3 regions of the Virgibacillus ihumii genome follow, and region 1 is predicted to be linked to each of the others. Evidence: riboswitches for the same ligand, from Rfam matches in the RefSeq annotation. Region 1 holds a riboswitch; each other region holds the start of a gene.
What was found. A riboswitch is a leader RNA that binds a small molecule or an ion and turns the genes downstream of it on or off. The one in region 1 is predicted to bind S-adenosylmethionine.
Positions count from the first base shown of each region.

Region 2: it holds a riboswitch for S-adenosylmethionine, as region 1 does, so the genes downstream of both, ssuE (NADPH-dependent FMN reductase) here and HUX68_RS07155 (methionine ABC transporter ATP-binding protein) in region 1, are expected to answer to the same signal.
Region 3: it holds a riboswitch for S-adenosylmethionine, as region 1 does, so the genes downstream of both, HUX68_RS00410 (5-methyltetrahydropteroyltriglutamate--homocysteine S-methyltransferase) here and HUX68_RS07155 (methionine ABC transporter ATP-binding protein) in region 1, are expected to answer to the same signal.

Region 1 is NZ_CACVAN010000001.1:1,425,338-1,427,602, forward strand. Features, by position in the region: gene HUX68_RS07155 (methionine ABC transporter ATP-binding protein) at 1-727, opposite strand, end outside; SAM riboswitch class I at 823-934, opposite strand; gene HUX68_RS07160 (thioredoxin family protein) at 1,001-1,321, opposite strand; gene HUX68_RS07165 (toprim domain-containing protein) at 1,323-1,676, opposite strand; gene gcvH (glycine cleavage system protein GcvH) at 1,874-2,257, opposite strand.
Region 2 is NZ_CACVAN010000001.1:2,911,486-2,913,750, reverse strand. Features, by position in the region: gene HUX68_RS14240 (LLM class flavin-dependent oxidoreductase) at 1-443, opposite strand, end outside; gene ssuE (NADPH-dependent FMN reductase) at 475-1,014, opposite strand; SAM riboswitch class I at 1,476-1,583, opposite strand; gene HUX68_RS14230 (hypothetical protein) at 1,743-1,988, opposite strand; tRNA gene HUX68_RS14225 (tRNA-Thr) at 2,155-2,227, opposite strand; tRNA gene HUX68_RS14220 (tRNA-Asn) at 2,232-2,265, opposite strand, start outside.
Region 3 is NZ_CACVAN010000001.1:69,880-72,144, reverse strand. Features, by position in the region: gene HUX68_RS00420 (cation diffusion facilitator family transporter) at 1-362, opposite strand, end outside; gene HUX68_RS00415 (ArsR/SmtB family transcription factor) at 405-731, opposite strand; SAM riboswitch class I at 943-1,039, shown strand; gene HUX68_RS00410 (5-methyltetrahydropteroyltriglutamate--homocysteine S-methyltransferase) at 1,128-2,234, shown strand.

The DNA.
Region 1 (2,265 bases):
GTTCCACAAATTTTCTCGTGACCTGTTGCTGGGGTCTCAAAAAGACATCCAGCATATCACCCTGTTCAACAACTTTTCCTTCTTCCATGACCGCAACTCGGTTGCAGATTTTACGAATTACATGCATTTCATGGGTAATCAGGATAACAGTCAGCCCGAGTTTTTTATTGATGTCGACTAAAAGATCAAGAATCGCATTCGTTGTTTCCGGATCAAGTGCTGATGTAGCCTCATCACAGAGGAGCACTTTCGGCCGGTTAGCCAGTGCCCTAGCGATGCCGACCCGCTGTTTCTGTCCGCCGCTCAATTGTGATGGATAGGCATTATCTCTGCCGGACAAGCCAACCAGCTTGATTAATTCCTCTACACGGGCTTCACGTTCACGCTTCGGCACACCGGCGATTTCGAGCGGGAATGCAATATTATCTTTTACTGTCCGCGACCAAAGTAAATTAAAATGCTGAAAGATCATCCCGATTTCCTGTCGCGCCAGTCGCAACTGTTTATTATTCAGTGCTGTAATTTCCTGCTGATTAATGACAATCCGTCCATCTGAAGGATCTTCCAAACGGTTCAAAAGCCGTACAAACGTACTTTTTCCAGCACCGCTGTAGCCTATAACGCCAAATATTTCTCCTTCGTTTATCGAAAGGGTTAAATCGTCAACAGCTGTAATTTCATTCTTATTTGATGTGAATACTTTGCTTAAACCCTCTATTAAAATCAACAAAATCCTCCTTCAGACACTATTATGCGCCATAAAAAATAGAAAAACGTCTTTCCGTAAGAGAACAGAAAGACGTAAAATTGCATCTTCACGTTCTCTCATCTGTCAAAGCAAATGCTTTGCAGGAATTGGCACCTTTCAAATAAAAAATTATTTGAGGTTGCCGCGGTTTCGCAGGGCCAGCCCCTCCACCGCTCAGGATAAGAGAATTCACATATTTAATTAATAAAGTATAAAAATGATATTAGCACGCTTCTTCATGCATGTCAATTATTATTTCACAAATAACTCAGGTTTATATTTCATCAGATAGTTATATATATTTGGAATGGAACGAAATGCATAAACCTTTTCTTTTACCTCGTCCCTGTCCTTAATCAGCAGACACGGAACACTTTCCACTTTATACTCCTGCATCAAATCAGGATTCAGGGATGCATTCATTTCATAAAAAATATGTTCGCCATGTACCGACTCAATTTTATCCAGCATCGATTTTGCCAGACTGCACGTTCCGCAAAATGGTGTGTAAATATATAGTAGAAAACGTTCCTGCTGCAAAACTTCCTCAGTTGCTTCCTGCAAACTTATCACCCTATTGTAAAAAAATCGGATTGACCCTGATACCTTTTCCGGCCAATTCCACTGCTATATCGTGTTCCGGGGTTGCGGCAACTTCGCGGTATTCACCGCTTACATGCATATGTTCGGCATGAGGAAGTTCCCGTGTCAACTGCCGCCGCAATTTAATTCCGGAACTGTCTTCATCCACCAAAATATAGACGTCACGATCGTCCAAATTGTACGTCTCCAGCAGTTCATCAAATCGCTCAACGCCAAGTGTGCCATTCGTGCAAACGACATCCAGTTCTTCCGCTATAACCTTTTTAATTTGCTTCTTGTCGGTCAAACCTTCTACAATAATTATCTTTCCCGGATCATCCGTCATCACCAAATCGCTCCCAGCTGAAAACAGATTCATTTTAAATTATAACACAGCACCCAGTCTGTATTGTTATTTTATGCCTCGATGCAATAATTCATTACGATTACAAAATTCAGCTATCTTTAAGGCTTTATAACATCGACCGTATAAGCTTGCCATCTGCAAAAAGAAAAAAAGCAGGCCTTGAGCCCGCTTTTTCTTTAGTCTTCATCTACAATTTCTTCATATTTTTCAGGTGAAAGCAGTTTATCAAGTTCTGATTCATCTGATGGCTCCACTACAACCATCCATGCTTTGTCGTACGGGGATTCATTAACAAATTCAGGACTGTCTTCCAGTTCTTCATTAATCTCAACTACTTTTCCGCTGATCGGCGCATACAATTCCGATACTGTTTTTACAGATTCTACACTGCCAAAAGGCTCATCCAGTTCGAGTTCATCACCAGCTTCCGGAAGTTCAACAAATACGATGTCACCTAATTCGGATTGTGCAAAGTCGGTAATGCCGATTCGTACTTTGTCACCTTCTTTTTTAACCCATTCGTGCTCTTCTGAATATAACAAATCTTTCGGTAAACTCATTGAAATCC
Region 2 (2,265 bases), 1.5 Mb from region 1:
CCCATATTGACCGCCGCACTCTTAAGATAAGACGTAACAATATTCCAGCCGACCCGTCCATTTGTCAGATGATCAAGCGTCGTCATCCGACGGGCAAATAAATATGGATGTTCATGCGTCACGGAAGAGGTTACCCCGAACCCGAGATGATTTGTAACCGCAGCCATTAACGGTACAATCAGCAGCGGATCATTCACCGGTGCCTGAGCTCCCTGCCGTACCGCTGCATCTCTTGATCCTTTATAAACATCATACGTGCCAAGCACATCTGCAATAAATACCGCATCAAATCTTCCGCGCTCCAACAGTTTAGCAAGTTCAATCCAATAACTGCTGTCCTTATAACGATGTGACTCATCTTCCGGGTGTGTCCAAAGACCCGGTGACTGATGTCCTGGAGTATTCATATCGAATGCATTTAAGTAAATTCGTTTATTTACCATTCTATCCAGCCCCTTTCAGTATCAAATTAGATTAATTCCAAACAACCCCGCCGTTTACTAGTTCCGTAAAATAATACAACTGTTTTTTCGTCCGTTCCAAAATTTCCCGATCAATAATTGGGTTTTCACTATATTTATCTATTTGACTATCCAGCAAATAAAGTCCTTTCAGATTATACCCCTTTAATGTTGCAAGTACCGGCTTTAACGTATACTCAATTGCCAACAAATGTGAAGCACTTCCACCCGTCATCAATGGCAATACCGGGGTATGCTGTAATACATCCTGCGGCAGCACATCAATCAAGGACTTCAATGCTCCGGAATATGCACCCTTATATACAGGTGATCCCACAATCACGCCGTTTGCCTTCCGAATCATCGCCGCAATATCCTGAACGATGGGATGTTCCCAATTTCCGGTAAACAAATCTTTATAAGGCAAATCCCGGACTGAAATATGCGTCACCGTAAAATGCTCCTCTGTTAACAAGTTCCCTAAATATTTCAGCACCTGGTCCGAACGTGAAGTTACAGAGGGGCTTCCTGATAAAATAACAATTTCACTCATTTCAACCATCCTTTCCTGTTTAGAAAACTTGGTTGTCACCAAACCTTTGGGTGACGACCATAGTTGCACTTATGCAATGAGGCTGGGACAAAAGTATTTTATCAAAAGAAAATACGAATTAACTTAGTTGAGGAATCTAGCCGCTCCGGAAATATACTTCGCTTTCACTTTCGAGCATAAGTGCGACATCAGCTCAAGGAAATCACTTTCGCTGTGTCTTCTTTACCGCGGGCGGCTGTTGAGCCTCTTCGTGCTTCGCACTCAGAGTCTCACCTAGGCCTTTCCTCCCGCAGGAGTCTACGCATATTTCCTCCGCTAAAATAGAGTATTGTCCGTCTTTTCTTATACATTTATTTGTTTTGTTCCAACCCCATCTGCTAAAAAGTACGCCGAAAAAATGCGTCAAAAAACCCCCTTTCCTTGGATAAGAAAAGAGGGTTACTTGCGATTATTGGAATCCGCCCTTATCTTCCAAGAAATTAATCTTGCTGGATTTAGCACCTTTCTGACAATGTCAGAGGTTGCTGAAGCTTCACAGGGCCAGATCCCTCAGCTTCTCTGGATAAGATATTTTATTATTACAGCCCATTATATTCCAATTAGTCTGATAAATCAAGTGGGTTTTTAAATTAATTAGTGTTTTCCATTATCGGATGACATTAAAATGGTTATATGGTTTTGATATTAGGGTGGCGGCGGTTGTTTGTTTATATTTAGTAATTCCCTTGCTATTTTTCATCCTCTAGGACACCAAATACTTCAAAAGGTGAGCGACCAGGGAAAAAAGTACGCGTTATTATGAGCGCTTCTGAAAAATAGAAATCATTTCTCATCTCCCCCTCATGTTCATCAAAGATTGTTCCAATCTGATAAATCCTTTCATAAACCTCATTTGGCGTGATTTTTAAACAATCAGCTAGGTCCTCCATTGTCAATCCGGATTTCTTCATTTCAACAACCAATTTTTTATACATTAACAAAATGCCCCTTTTTTATGCCAGCTTGATAATTAAAAGCCCATTTATGGTCTTTTTCCTTCGACGGTTAGAAAAAGCCAAATTTTAGTCTGCAAAACAAACATTCTTAGAATAATTATAAAAAAACGCCTATACCTATTGGAGGATAAGCGTTTAAAATATAAGCTTCCAAGCGGACTCGAACCGCTGACCCCTTCCTTACCATGGAAGTGCTCTACCGGCTGAGCTATGGAAGCATGATGGCTCCACAGGCAGGAATCGAACCTGCGACTAA
Region 3 (2,265 bases), 1.4 Mb from region 1:
ATGCCGACCGACGCCACTTCATGCGGGCTGGTAAACCGCTGAAATGCCTCATAGAAGATATACAGTGCAATGGCCATAAGTGTCACACCATTAAAAAAGGCTGCCAAAATTTCAAAGCGTTTATACCCATATGTTTTACTGTAGTTAGCTACTTTCTCACCCATGGCAAAAGCAATCAATCCAACACCAAGGGAAACAGAGTCACTAAGCATGTGACCCGCATCTGACAGTAAAGCAAGACTGTTCGTGATAAACCCGCCAACCGCCTCTATGATCATATATGCGGTTATAATAATAAAGCTGATCATCAATGCCTTTTTATTTGCACCATGTGTATGGTCGTGACCATGATCGTGTCCCATAGGAATACCTCCCTGCTATTATGTAACATATTAAAGTTGGCATCAGCTGTGCAGTGCATGGTCAATGGTTTGCTTCAAAATGTTAATAACATGCTCATCGTCATGGGAATAATACAATGTTGTGCCTTCCCGGCGATACTTCACGAGACGCAAGTTCTTTAGGAATCGAAGCTGATGTGAGACTGTAGATTGCCTCAGGTGCAGCGCTTCCGCAATACCATTCACCGAATATTCATTATGAAATAATAAGTGCAGGATCCGGATTCTGGTTGGATCCCCTAAAGCTTTAAATGTCTGCGAAACAACAAACAATGTTTCCTCATCCAAATCTTTTTGTTCGATCTGCTGTTCTTCATTTTGATCTGCCATTTATAATTCCCCCACTCGTCTAAACCATTCGAATGTTTGGCTGAAGGTTGTCAATATTAATATATGCGTATATCAGTATATGTTCATATTTTATAATTGAACCATTCAAAAGTCAAGAAACCGTCTATGATGATGAGCTGCAAATTTTTGTATTGACATTCCAAAACTTCAGGTGTATCGTATTATTTAAACTAAACTGAATAACGAAATATTCTTATCCAGAGAGGTGGAGGGACTGGCCCTTTGAAGCCTCAGCATCGGTTATAAAACTGTGCTAATTCCAGAAGCGCAATGCTTGAAGATAAGAAGAGTGACGTATAAAACAGTCAGGTCTCTTCTTATTGGAAGAGGCCTTTTTATGTTTTCGGATTCAGTTACCTTAAAGGAGGAACATGGATGACAACCAAAATCGGTACAAAAGCACCTTTTCGCGCAGACCAGGTTGGGAGTTTGCTCCGACCTGAGCGGCTGCATGCGGCAAGAAAGGATTTTAAAGAAGGCACTATTTCTGCAGAACAATTGCGTGATGTGGAAAATGAGGAAATCAAACGGGCAGTTGACAAACAAATTGAAACCGGCCTGGAAGCTGTCAGTGATGGGGAATTCCGCCGAACCTGGTTCCACCTCGACTTTATGGAACATTTAAACGGATTTGAAGGATATGTACCTGAACAGGGTTATGCATTCAATGATCAGGAAACGGAAAAATACAACGTTCGGAATTCGGGGAAAATCTCATTTAACCGAAGTCATCCATTTTTACGGGATGTCAACGACCTACTTGATATTGTTGATGAACGTGCCGCTGTAAAGTTTGCGATCCCAAGCCCAAATATGTTTTTTAACGATGGTATTCGAAATGCAGACATTTATCCGGATGTTGAAAAATATGCAGAAGACATTATCCAGACGTATCAAGATGCGCTTCAGGCTTTTTATGACAAAGGACTCCGCTATTTGCAGCTGGATGATGTCTATATTGCCGGGCTTGCTGCTGACAGTGTTCCATGGAATGATGATATGGTCGACCGGGATTATCTGATTGACCTGGCAGTGCGTGTTCTCAATGAAAGCCTCGCCGAAAAACCGGATGACCTGACTGTAACAGTACACTTATGCCGGGGAAATTACCGCTCCACATGGGCATTTGAAGGCAGCTATGACCGGATTGCCCCGAAATTATTTGCAAAAGGCAATGTTGATGGATTTTTCCTCGAGTATGATGATGATCGTTCCGGCAGCTTTAATCCGTTGAAATACGTTCCTGAGGGTGGTCCGCGCGTTGTACTTGGCGTTATCACATCCAAATCGGGTGAACTGGAAAATAAAGATGAAGTCATCTCGCGTATAAAAGGTGCGGCTGAATATGTTCCACACAACCAGTTGTGTCTGAGCCCACAATGCGGATTCGCTTCAACCCATCACGGTAACAAACTTACGGAGGAACAGCAGTGGGCAAAACTGAAATTTGTTGTGGATGTGGCCCGTGAAATTTGGAATTAAGTGCCAAAAAGGCTGGGACAAATCAAAAAGT